Regions from separate parts of the Pilosibacter rotomagensis genome, predicted to be linked through region 2. Evidence: predicted binding sites of a transcription regulator. Region 2 holds the regulator's gene; each other region holds the start of a gene.
The links. Region 2 encodes Rex, which represses fermentation and respiration genes when NADH is low (regulators of the CRP and FNR family bind a similar motif). Its sites were predicted from a motif close to ATTGTTAANNNNTTAACAAT; they were not measured.
Positions count from the first base shown of each region.

Region 1: the regulator Rex is predicted to act here: its motif matches at 2,389-2,408, upstream of gap (type I glyceraldehyde-3-phosphate dehydrogenase).
Region 3: the regulator Rex is predicted to act here: its motif matches at 2,174-2,193, upstream of ACI3EW_RS13085 (acetyl-CoA C-acetyltransferase).

Region 1 covers NZ_CM170323.1:2,565,358-2,569,634, forward strand. Annotated here, with positions in the region: gene ACI3EW_RS11535 (phosphoglycerate kinase) at 1-1,219, opposite strand, end outside; gene gap (type I glyceraldehyde-3-phosphate dehydrogenase) at 1,317-2,336, opposite strand; gene ACI3EW_RS11545 (ATP-binding protein) at 2,847-4,277, shown strand, end outside.
Region 2 covers NZ_CM170323.1:1,505,195-1,509,471, reverse strand. Annotated here, with positions in the region: gene ACI3EW_RS06730 (NAD(P)H-hydrate dehydratase) at 1-1,373, opposite strand, end outside; gene acpS (holo-ACP synthase) at 1,370-1,738, opposite strand; gene ACI3EW_RS06720 (redox-sensing transcriptional repressor Rex) at 1,732-2,424, opposite strand; gene ACI3EW_RS06715 (ABC-F family ATP-binding cassette domain-containing protein) at 2,686-4,277, opposite strand, start outside.
Region 3 covers NZ_CM170323.1:2,928,794-2,933,070, reverse strand. Annotated here, with positions in the region: gene ACI3EW_RS13100 (LysR family transcriptional regulator) at 1-76, shown strand, start outside; gene ACI3EW_RS13095 (sodium/glutamate symporter) at 399-539, shown strand; gene ACI3EW_RS13090 (butyryl-CoA:acetate CoA-transferase) at 572-1,915, opposite strand; gene ACI3EW_RS13085 (acetyl-CoA C-acetyltransferase) at 2,298-3,482, shown strand; gene ACI3EW_RS13080 (enoyl-CoA hydratase-related protein) at 3,518-4,277, shown strand, end outside.

The DNA of each region.
Region 1 (4,277 bases), 1.1 Mb from region 2:
TATCGTCAGCTGCTGCAACGCCCGGGAGTTCTTTTCCTTCCAGGAACTCTAAGGATGCGCCGCCGCCTGTGGAGATGTGGCTCATCTTGTCGCCGAAGCCGAGCTGGTTGACAGCTGCTGCGGAGTCACCGCCGCCGATGATCGTTGTCGCATCTGTCTCAGCAAGTGCCTTTGCCACTGCGATCGTACCAGCAGCAAGTGTCGGGTTCTCGAATACGCCCATCGGTCCGTTCCATACAACAGTCTTTGCGTTCTTCACTGCGTCCGCGTAGATCTTGCAGGTCTCAGGTCCGATGTCAACGCCCTCTTTGTCAGCCGGGATCGCATCTACGGAAACATACTCAACCTCGACCGGAGCATCGATCGGGTTCGGGAACTCAGAGACAACCGTCGTATCAACCGGAAGAAGAAGCTTCTTGCCAAGCTTTGCTGCCTTATCCATCATCTCTTTGCAGTAATCGATCTTTGTATCGTCAACTAAGGACTTACCGATCTCCTTGCCCTGTGCCTTTAAGAAGGTGTAAGCCATACCGCCGCCGATGATAAGAGTATCGCACTTCTCAAGGAGGTTGGAGATTACATTTAACTTATCAGCAACTTTCGCGCCGCCGAGGATCGCAACGAACGGGCGAACCGGATTCTCAACCGCGTTTCCAAGGAAAGCGATCTCTTTCTCCATCAGGTAGCCGACTACGTTGGAGCCGCCCTTTGCGGAGATGAATTTTGTAACGCCAGCTACAGAAGCGTGTGCTCTGTGGGAGGAACCGAATGCGTCGCATACATAATCGTCTGCGAGGTCAGCCAGCTCTTTGCTGAACTGTTCGCCGTTCTTTGTCTCCTCAGCTCCGCGGAAACGGGTGTTCTGAAGAAGAACGACATCTCCCTCTTTCATTGCGTTCACAGCCTTTGTTGCAGCTTCGCCGGTTACGTTGTAATCGGATACGAAAACAACTTCTTTTCCGAGTTTCTCAGAAAGGCTCTTTGCAACCGGAGCCAGGGATTCTCCCTCGTTCGGGCCATTTTTTACTTTTCCAAGGTGAGAGCAAAGAATCACTTTGCCGCCATCGTTGATCAGCTTCTGGATTGTCGGAAGAGCCGCGTTGATACGTGTCTCGTCTGTGATCTTACCGTCCTTTAACGGTACGTTGAAATCGCAGCGGACCAGCACTCTCTTTCCCTTTACGTTGATATCATCAACTGTTTTCTTATTTAAAGACATGTTGGAATTCCTCCTTTTTATAAATCGAAAAAAAGGATCCGGTCCTCATCAGACCGGACCCTTTGCTGAGTCTATTTTCTTCGATAACTGCTCGAAATTAAGCGTTTAACAGTTTTCCGAAGTGCTTAATGGTACGAACCATCTGGCTTGTGTAGGAGTTCTCGTTGTCGTACCAGGATACAACCTGAACCTCAGATGTGTTCTCGTCGATCGGGAGAACCATTGTCTGTGTTGCATCGAAGAGAGAACCGTATCTCATACCAACGATATCGCTGGAAACGATCTCATCTGTGTTGTAGCCGAAGGACTCGTTGGAAGCTGCCTTCATTGCTGCGTTGATGGATTCCTTTGTCGGCTGGCCCTTAACAACAGCTGTTAAGATTGTTGTGGAACCTGTCGGTGTAGGAACACGCTGAGCAGAACCGATGAGCTTGCCGTTTAATTCCGGAATTACAAGACCGATTGCCTTTGCAGCACCTGTGCTGTTCGGAACGATGTTGATCGCTGCAGCACGGCTTCTTCTCTTGTCGCCCTTTCTCTGCGGTCCGTCAAGTGTCATCTGGTCGCCTGTGTAAGCGTGAATTGTGCACATGATACCGGACTGGATCGGGTAAGCATCGTTTAATGCTTTTGCCATCGGAGCGAGGCAGTTTGTTGTACAGGAAGCAGCGGAGATGATGTGGTCATCTTTGCTTAATGTCTCGTGGTTTACGTTGTAAACGATCGTCGGAAGATCGTTTCCTGCCGGAGCGGAAATGATAACGTGCTTAGCGCCTGCATCGATATGAGCCTGTGCTTTTGCTTTGGATGTGTAGAAGCCTGTACACTCAAGAACAACGTCTACACCGATCTCGCCCCACGGAAGCTCTGCTGCGTTTGCTTTCGCGTAGATCTTGATCTCTTTGCCATCAACTGTGATGGAATCTTCACCGTAAGATACGGTATCTGCAAGAGCGTATCTGCCCTGTGTGGAGTCATATTTTAAAAGGTGTGCGAGCATCTCCGGAGAGGTTAAGTCGTTGATCGCAACGATCTCGAATCCCTCTGCGCCAAACATCTGTCTGAATGCAAGACGGCCAATACGGCCAAAACCATTAATCGCAACTTTAACTGCCATTTTTCTTTTCCTCCTAGAAAATGATGTGATTGTTCACGTTGAACAGTCATGGATTGTTAAATAATAATCAACCTTAAGGTTATTGTACCCAATTCCTATAGAAATAGCAAGTCCTTTTTGAAATCTTTTCCTAAATAAAACCGTCCCAAAGCCGCCTAACCTTCCCTCATCATCCCACCACCCTCTAACGCGCCTGTAAGACTTCAAACAAAATCGCCCCCTCCCGGACTCTTCTCTTCTTCCCTCTCAGAAAAAATTACTTTGCATGCCAGCAAACCCTTTTCTTAATCCCGCCAATCCCCCAACCAGCCGGTGAGAGTTCGGCTGGATGTGCCTGATCCCGGGAGCTGGCTTCCTCTTGGCATCCCCAGCACATCCAGTCGAACTCTCACCGGCCCGCCAGCACATTTTTTCAAGCACATTTTTCTCTTTTCCCCTCTTGCATCTCCCCCTCATTTTCTATATACTAAGTGATAAATATTTTCCATCCCACTCCCGGAGGACCCACATATGATACAGAAATTCCGAAAACTATCCCTGGAGAGCCAGCTCTTTTTAAGCTTCATGGCAGTATCCATCTGTCTTCTGCTCCTCTCCCTAAGTATCACCCTGTTCTCGACGATCACACGCCAGCGACAGGAGATCGATAAAAATATCAGTACGCTCGCCTCCTACATCGCGTCGATGGACAACGTGATCTCCATGCTGGAAAACGGATATCCGGATGACTCTGCTATTGAAGAGCTGGATTCCCTGTCCGAAAACTTTTCCGACCTCAACGTCATCGCCGTCTACAACACCAACGGTCTCCGCTTTTATCACACGAACCGTCAGGAGACCGGCGAGACCTTCGTCGGCGGCGAGGAAGAAGCGATCTTAAAAGAAAGCCAGCCCTACATCACGACCGGCTACGGCACCCACGGAACACAGCGGCGCGCCTTCCATGCGGTCCTCAGTAAGGACGGGCACATCATCGGCTTTATCATGGCATCCGTCTTCAACACGTATATCTTCGAGCAGATGCAAACGCTCTTTCCTACCTATTTACTGGCCGCAATGGTCATGCTGGTGGTCAGTGTCCTTCTGTCGCACGGACTCGTATCGCTCCTGCGCGATTCCCTGATGGGCCATCATCCGACCGAGCTTCTTGATCTCTATCTCCGCCAGGATGTCGTTCTGAATGCATTGGAAGAAGGTCTGATCGCGACCGATTCGAATGGCGTGATCGCCTATGCAAACCAGGCGGCAAGACAGCTCTTTCAGCTGCCGCAGCCGGCGCCGGCCACTGAAGGCTGCCATTTTAAGGACCTCTTTCCTGCCTCCCAGGCAGACCGCGTCCTGACTTCCGGAGTTCCGTCCTACCACCGGGCCTGCACCAACGGGAACCACAGACTTCTCGTGAGCGAAGTTCCCGTCAACTCCCAGACAGGTTCCCATGCCGTCCTGACCATCATCAATGACCAGACCGATATGGAAACCGTCATGGATGAGCTCACCGGAGCAAAGGCGATGCTGGACACACTGAGGGCTTTTAACCATGAATTCTTAAATAAGCTTCATGTCATCCTCGGCTACCTCCAGACAGGTCAGACAGAGGAAGCCATCAAATTCATCATCAACAGCAACCTCGTCTCCAGCCAGTCGATCCGGCAGACAGCCGACTGCATCCGCGTATCAAAGATCTGCGCCCTGGTCATCGGAAAGATGATGCACGCCGCAGAACTCGGGATCCTGCTCACGGTATCCCCCGACAGCCGGTGTCTTGAGAAAGATCTGCTGCTGCCGATGGAAGATTACATCACGATCATCGGAAACCTTCTCGAAAACGCGATTGAGGAGCTTTCCAACGGGGAGCATGAGATCAAAGAGATCACGCTTGGACTCTACTGCGATCCGGACTGCAACATCATCACCTGTGAGGACACCGGCAGCGGGATCCGG
Region 2 (4,277 bases):
GGCGTCCCACTTCCATTGACAAAGGTCTTTCCGTCTCTTCCCGCGATCACGGTCGCCGCGTCCTTTAAGACGCAGACCACTCCGTACTGATCTACAAACTCTCTCGCTGCACGGATCGGATTTTCCTTGATCTCCTCTATCTGAATTCCTGTGAGCCGCGACATTTCCTTCATATGCGGCGTCACGATGATATTTTCTGTAAAATAACCGGTGAGTTCCCGGTACTCCGCGGCGAGATTCAGCGCGTCCGCGTCAAGAATGATCGGCACATACGCGTCCTTTAAGACGTTTTCCACCATGAGCCGCGCATGATCCTCCATGCCGATCCCCGGCCCCAGAACGATCACATCCGCCCATTCCGTCTCCCTTGCGATCTTTCTCGCAAAACTCTCCGGATCTTTTCCGGCTTCTCTCGCATCGTAACTGGAAAGGATCGCCTCCGGGAGTTTTTCCTGGACGATGATCCTGTTTTCCTCCGGTGTAAAGATCTTCACGAGTCCGGCTCCCATCCGGTATGCCGCTCTCGCGGAGAGGCAGGCTGCTCCCGCCATGTTCTTTGCCCCCGCCATCACGAGGACTTTTCCGTATGTTCCCTTGTTGGAATCCGGCGTCCTTTCCGGGATCCTCAAAAGATCTTCCCGATCCAGCATCTGCACGTGTTTTTCCTGCTCCGCGCTGCTCTCCGGCACAAAACCGACGTCCCTGACCAGAAGCTCTCCGCAGTATTCTCTTCCCGGGAACAGAACCTGTCCGAGCTTTTTCATTCCGAAAGTGACCGTCACATCCGCGCGGACCGCGTCCCCCATGACTTCTCCTGTGTCGGAGCTGATGCCGGAGGGAATGTCCACAGCGATCGTCTTCATATCCTCATTGCGGTTGATCCAGTCAATGAGCTTTTTGTATGCACCTTCCACATTTCTCGAAAGACCGATCCCGAAGACCGCATCCAGGATCACGCCGCGGCATGCGTTCGCCTTTGTCACCGTCTTTGCAAACGGATGCGCCGGGGATCGTTTTTCTTCTGCATCCGGCAGTTCTTCCGCCGTCATCACCGGGATCCCCAGCCGTTTCACGATATTTAACTGGGCTTCCAGCTCTTCGCTCCCTTTTCCGTCCCGTCCCGGGAACAGGATCTTCACATCATATCCCTTTAAGAACAGCATCCTGGCGGCGGCCACTCCGTCTGCCCCGTTATTTCCAAAACCGCAGACGGACCAGACTGTCTCTGCCTGTTCTCTCTTAAGGATCTCTTCCGCTTTCTCCGCAACGGCAAGAGCCGCCCGCTCCATCAGCACCAGGGACGGGATCCCGTACCCCCTGATGGACCTGGTGTCAAACGCTTTCATTTCTTTTCCGCTCAGAACTGCTTTCATCCGGCATCCCCCTCTCCGACGGCAAACGCCATCGCATGGTCCTTCGTGTCAGAGATCGACACTTCGATCGTCCTGATCCCAAGCTCCTCCGCCTTCATCTCTGCTCCCGCATGAAGTTCGACATACGGCTTTCCAAGCGGGTCCCTTAAGACCTCCACATGGACCGGCATAAAGTCCCGGAATCCCGTTCCAAACACCTTCGCTACTGCTTCTTTAACCGCAAAAGTGCCGGCAAGGACCCGGGGATCACCCTTTGCCTGCCGGCGCTCGCGCTCGGTATAGATACGCGTCAAAAAAGCCTCTTTTTCACAGGCTTTTTTCACACGCTCAATTTCGATCAAATCACAGCCAACTCCAATCAACATGTCTCATTGGTTCCCGTCTGTTCTGCTTTTTCCTTTGCTTTCCGCTCCCGCTCATCCTGCATGCTGCAGACACGGTAGGAAAGACGCATCAGGCTCTCGGAAAGATGTACATTCTCAACGACTACATCATCCGGCACATTTAAGTCTGTATGGGCAAAATTCCAGATCGCCTTGATCCCGGCTTTTACCAGGCGCTCCGCGATCTCCGGTGCTTTGGACTTCGGGATCGTGAGAGCCGCGATCTGTACTTCATTGTCGACAATAAACTGCTCCAGGTCATCGATCCCACGGATCTCGACTCCGCGGACCACAAGACCGATTAGGCGCGGGTTGATATCGAACATTCCCTTGATCATAAAGCCGCGCTTCTCAAAATTTGTATAGTTGGCGATCGCCTGACCTAAGTTTCCGGCACCGATGATAATGAGGTTGTGCTGTCTGTCGATCCCCAGGATCCTTGCGATCTCGGTGTAGAGATATTTCACATTGTATCCGTATCCCTGCTGTCCAAAGCCGCCGAAATTGTTAAGATCCTGACGAATCTGGGACGCTGTCACCTTCATTCTGGCACTCAGTTCGTTGGAAGAGATCCTCTCGATCCCCTCCTCCATCAGTTCGCCCAGATATCTGTAATAACGCGGAAGTCTTGAGATTACCGCCTTTGAGATCTGTCTCTCGTCTGTCATTTTCTAGTTCCACCTTCTCAGTATAACGCTGTCTTTTATTATACCTATATCTATATTATTTGTCAAATCTTTGTCAGTAAAATGCGCAAACTGCCCAGACGGAAAAATGCCCCGCCCGAAATCTCCCCAGACCGGACGAAGCATTTTCCTTTGAGTATGTCTGTATTCGTAAGCATTCAATCCTGCATTCCCACAGGGCCGAGAGCTCACTCTGTATAAAAGCCTGCCCCTTTTGCAGCGCGGGCTGTTAGACAGTCATGATCATTCTGCAAGTTCTTCCCACTTTTCGTAGAGAACTTCCAGTTTTCCTGCGATCTCCTCTTTTTCCTTGTTTAACTCCATGAGTTTCGCAACGTCGGAGAAGACGCTCTCATCGCAGAGGAGGCCGTCGATCTCCCCGTCTCTTGTCTCCAGCTTGTGGATCTCATCCTCGACCTTCTTTAAATCGTTCTGGCGTTTTCTCTGGCGGGCCTGTTCTTCCTTCTGAGCCTTCCAGTCGAGCTTTCCGCCGGCATCCGCTGCCGGATTCTCCACAGCCTTTCCGGCAGTCTCCGCCGCCGCTCCTGTCTTCGACGCGCCGAATCCGACGATCCCGCCGGCACTCTCCGGCGCCTCGTTTCCGAAATGGGCCATCATCATCGCGTCATGTTTTTCCAGATAATAATCGTAATTTCCGATATAATTCATCATCCGCTTTCCGGTGAGATCCAGGATCCTCGTCGCGGTCTTGTTGATAAAATAACGGTCATGGGAGACATAGAGCACAGTTCCGCCGTAGTGGCTCAGCGCGTTCTCCAGAATCTCCTTCGATGTGATATCCAGATGGTTTGTCGGCTCATCGAGGATCAGGAAGTTCGCCTCGGAGAGCATGAGCTTTGCAAGCGACACACGTCCTCTCTCACCGCCGCTCAGATCCCCGATCCGTTTAAACACGTCATCCCCGGTGAACAGGAACGCCGCCAGCGTACTTCTGATCTGTGTGTTGGACATTCCCGGATATGCGTCGGAGATCTCCTCAAACAGCGTCTTTTCCATGTGCAGGACCTGATGATCCTGATCATAATAGCCGATGTGGACTCTGGAACCCAGAATGATCTCACCGGCATCCGGCTCGACAAGACCATTGATAATTTTTAAGATCGTCGTCTTTCCCGTTCCGTTATCCCCGATAATCGCCACGCGCTCGCCGCGCTTGACATCAAAGCTGAGGTCCGTAAACAAGGTCTGGGAGCCAAAGGACTTCGCAAGTCCGTTGACCGTCAGTACATCATTTCCGCTCAGGATATTCGGCTCCAGGCGGATGTCCATTGCATCGTTGACCTCCGACGGCTTTTCCAGGACCTCGATCTTATCGAGCATCTTTTCGCGGCTCTCCGCCCGCTTGATGGACTTTTCCCGATTGAAGGACTTCAATTTCTCGATGACCGCTTCCTGATGTTTGATCTCCTGCTGCTGGTTTAAGTACGCCTTCATCTGGATCGCGCGCATCTGCGCCCGCTTCTCACTGTAGGCCGTATAGTTTCCGGAGTACACGATCGCATGTCCGTTGTCCAGCTCGATGACCTTTGTTACGATCTTATCGAGGAAATACCGGTCATGGGCAACGATCAGGACCGCACCGCGGTAATTTAAGAGATATGTCTCCAGCCATGCGATGGAGGACATATCCAGATGGTTCGTCGGCTCATCGAGGAGAATGATGTCAGGATTTGTGAGAAGAAGTTTACCCAGAGAAACTCTTGTCTTCTGTCCGCCGGACAGTGTGGAGATCTGTTTGGAAAACTCTTCCTCCGTAAATCCGAGTCCCTTTAAGACTCCGACGATCTCACTCTTCCAGGCATAGCCGTTGATGA
Region 3 (4,277 bases), 1.4 Mb from region 2:
TCTTCTCGAGATCTGCAGGCAGAAATTAGCCGGGGAGAGCGGGATCACGCTGATGGAGCCGATTCTGAATCTGTGAGTGGAGAAAAAATTCAGATTTAGCGGATCGTTTAGAGAAAGAGATCATTTGCAGAAATAAAAAGCAGCAGCATTTTCTGGAGAGAATGTCAGAAAATGCTGCTGCTTTTTTGCGGACAACGAGCCAAAGTCCGCGCTTGCGCGAGACCTTGGCGACTGTCGCGATAACAAGGGGAAACTCGCGAAGCGTGTTTTCACTTGTTTACAGGAAATTCCGATGGAACTTCCCGTCAAAAAAATGGACACAAGTGATACGCAAAATACATATCTGAAAATAGTGTAGCAGGAGATTGGCTTATGATACAAAAATGTGAAGCTTTGCGATCGCATCTGCAACCTTCGGACTTGTTGCCGGATGTGCGATCGGCGGTCCGATCGCGACACGCCGGATCAAACAGTTTAATCTTCATTCAACGGAAAAAGCAGAGGGCGAGACAAAGAAAGAAGAAGGAGAGCCTTCCTAAAATGAAAGCTCTCCTGAAAAAACGGGAAAATACTATCTCTTGTTGCTTGCTCTCCAGATATGCATCTTCTCAGCCTCTGCGATCAGCTGGTCGCGGAACTGCGGATGTGCTACGGAGATGATCGCTTCAGTCTTCTGCCATGTGGAGAGACCTTTTAAGTTTACTTTACCGTACTCAGTAACGAGATAGTGGATATTCGCACGGGTATCGGTAACGATGGAGCCAGGAGCCAGAGTCGGAACGATCCTGGACTCTAAGGTGCCGTCTTTCTTCTTGAAGGTAGAAGAGCAGCAGATGAAGCTCTTTCCGCCCTTGGAAAGATAAGCGCCCAGAACGAAGTCGAGCTGTCCGCCGGCTCCGCTGATGTGCTTGATTCCTGCGGACTCAGCATTTACCTGGCCAAAGAGGTCAAGGTCAACTGCGTTGTTGATGGACATGAAGTTGTCGAGAGACGCAATCGTGCGGACATCGTTTGTGTAGTCGACCGGTGCGGACATGCACTCCGGATTCTTATTTAAGTAGTCGTATAATTTCTTTGTACCTGCGCCGAATGCATAAACCTGACGGCCTTTGTCGATATTCTTTCTCGCGCCGGTGATCTTTCCTGCGTTTGCGATATCAACGAAAGCGTCAACGTACATCTCTGTGTGCACACCGAGATCCTTTAAGTCGGATTTTGCGATCAGAGCACCGACTGCGTTCGGCATTCCGCCGATACCGAGCTGTAAGCATGCTCCGTCCGGGATCTCCTCAAGGATCAGTTTTGCAACTGCTTCATCGACATCGCTTGCAGCTGCAGCGCCGCCCATCTCAGCGATCGCCGGGTTGTCACCTTCTACGATCATGTCAACGTGGGAGATATGAACACCTTCCTCAGTACCGCCGAAGCATACCGGCATATTTTCATTTACTTCCACGATAACGACCTTGGAGGTCTCGCAGACAGCAGCCATATGGGATGCGTTCGGTCCGAAGTTGAAGAAACCGTGCTCGTCCATCGGGGAAACCTGGAAGACAGCGACATCCGGCTTGTTCTGGGATTCTCTGTAATATCTCGGAAGCTCGGAGTAACGGAGCGGAGCGTAGTAGCAGAAGCCCTGTGCGATCGCTTTTCTCTCGATCCCGCTCATATGCCAGGAGTTCCATGTCATATGTTCAGCCGGGTTCTCGATCTTGAAGATCTCCGGTACCCACATTAAGATACCGCCGCGGAAGTTTACGTCAGTTAATTCCGGAAGTCTTTTTGCGATTTCCTTATCGACTGCGATCGGAGTTGCTGTTGTCCAGCCGTAATCGACCCAGTCACCGGATTTGATAACGGAAGCTGCTTTCTCAGCGGAAACCAGCTTTTCCTGATACATCTGTTTGAAATCCATTTTAATACCCTCTCTTTGTAACCATAAAAATATTACTGCATCTCAGAACTTTGCCGGGATCATAGGATCCGGGGCCAAACTCTGACATTATTTTATCATTATCTGCCGGCAAGGTCAAGAAATCCGGTGAAAAAGGAATAGAAAGAAATGGTAAAACATGACAAAAGCAGAAAGTGACGCGTCAGAGCATAAAAGTAACTTTTGTACGAAATGAAGAGTAAAGTTCCTAATTTGTTTAGAAAAAATATATAAAAAGCTTTTGATAATGATTTGACAGCAAAACGGTTTGGTGATATGATTAGTTATACATAATATACTGCCTTGCTTATGGAAAAATATATGGTGTAGAGCTTGGCAGCGGTATGATGAGGAGGAAAAGAAAATGGCAAAGAAAGTTGTACTTGCAGGTGCATGCCGTACGGCAATCGGAACAATGGGTGGCGAATTAAGCACAGTACCGGCTCCGGAACTTGGCGCAATCGTAATCAAAGAGGCTTTAAAGAGAGCAGGAGTTGCTCCGGAAGCTGTTGACCAGGTTTACATGGGCTGCGTAATCCAGGCTGGTCAGGGACAGAACGTAGCACGTCAGGCTACATTAAAAGCTGGTCTCCCGATCGAGGTTCCGGCTGTTACGATCAATGTTGTATGCGGTTCCGGTCTTGAGGCTGTCAACATGGCTGCTGAGATGATCCTTTCCGGTGACGCTGATATCGTTGTTGCAGGTGGTATGGAGAACATGTCCATGGCTCCGTATGCAATGATGAAAGGCCGTTACGGATACCGTATGGGCAATGCTACTTTAGTTGATACAATGGTAAATGATGCTCTCTGGGATGCATTCAACAACTACCACATGGGTATCACAGCTGAGAACATCTGCGATCAGTGGGGTCTTACAAGAGAACAGCTTGATGTATTCGCTGAGGCAAGCCAGAAGAAGGCTGAGGCTGCTCAGAAGGCAGGCGCATTCAAAGATGAGATCGTTCCGGTAGAAGTTAAGAAGAAAAAAGAGACAGTTATCGTAGATACAGACGAAGGTCCGCGTCACGGAACAACTGTTGAGACTCTTGCTAAATTAAAACCGGCATTCAAGAAAGACGGCGGAAAAGTTACAGCTGGTAACTCTTCAGGAATCAACGACGGTGCAGCAGCAGTTGTTGTTATGAGCGAAGAGAAAGCAAAAGAGCTCGGTGTTAAGCCGATGGCTACATGGGTTGCTGGTGCTCTTGGCGGCGTAGATCCGAAGATCATGGGTATCGGACCGGTTGCAGCTACAAAGAAAGTTCTTAAGAGAACTGGCTTAGAGATCAAAGACTTCGACATCATCGAGGCTAACGAGGCATTCGCTGCACAGTCTGTAGCAGTAGGCAAAGAGCTTGGCTTTGACCTTAACAAGTTAAACCCGAATGGCGGCGCGATCGCTCTCGGACACCCGGTAGGAGCTTCCGGATGCCGTATCCTTGTTACACTTCTTCATGAGATGGAGAAAGCAGATGCTAAGAAGGGTCTTGCAACTCTTTGCATCGGCGGCGGAATGGGCTGCGCTACAATCGTAGAGAGAGACTAATCTGGGACTTTGGCAAAATCTGAGGAGAACTACATATGGGTTTTGTAAAATATGAGCAGGACGGTTTTGTTGGTGTTATCACCATCAACCGTCCGGAGGCATTAAACGCTTTAAATACAGAGGTTATTCAGGATTTAGACGCTGTTCTTGACAGCATCGATCTTGGTACAACAAGAGTGCTGGTTGTGACCGGCGCGGGTGAGAAATCCTTTGTTGCCGGCGCAGATATCGCTGCAATGAGCACAATGACTGTACAGGAGGCACGTGAGTTCAGTAAAGCTGGAAACGATGTTTTCCGTAAGCTGGAGACACTTCCGATCCCGTCGATCGCAGCTGTCAACGGTTTCGCGCTTGGCGGTGGAAATGAACTTGCAATGAGCTGTGATATCCGTTACTGCTCCGAAAACGCTATGTTCGGACAGCCGGAGGTTGGTCTTGGCATCACTCCGGGATTCGGTGGAACGCAGCGTCTCGCAAGACTGATTGGAACCGGAAAAGCAAAGGAAATGGTATATGCTGCTGTCAATATCAAAGCAGACGAAGCATACCGGATCGGTCTTGTAAACGGTGTGTGCACGAAGGAAGAACTTATGCCGACAGTTATGAAACTGGCAAAGAAGATCGCCTCCAACGCACCGATCGCTGTCAGAAATTCCAAGGAGTCCCTGACAGATGGTTATCTTTCCGACCTTGACCACGCAATCTCCATCGAAGAGAAATATTTCTCCGAGTGCTTCGAGACCGAGGACCAGAAGGAAGGAATGAAGGCGTTCCTCGAAAAGAGAAAAGTGGACG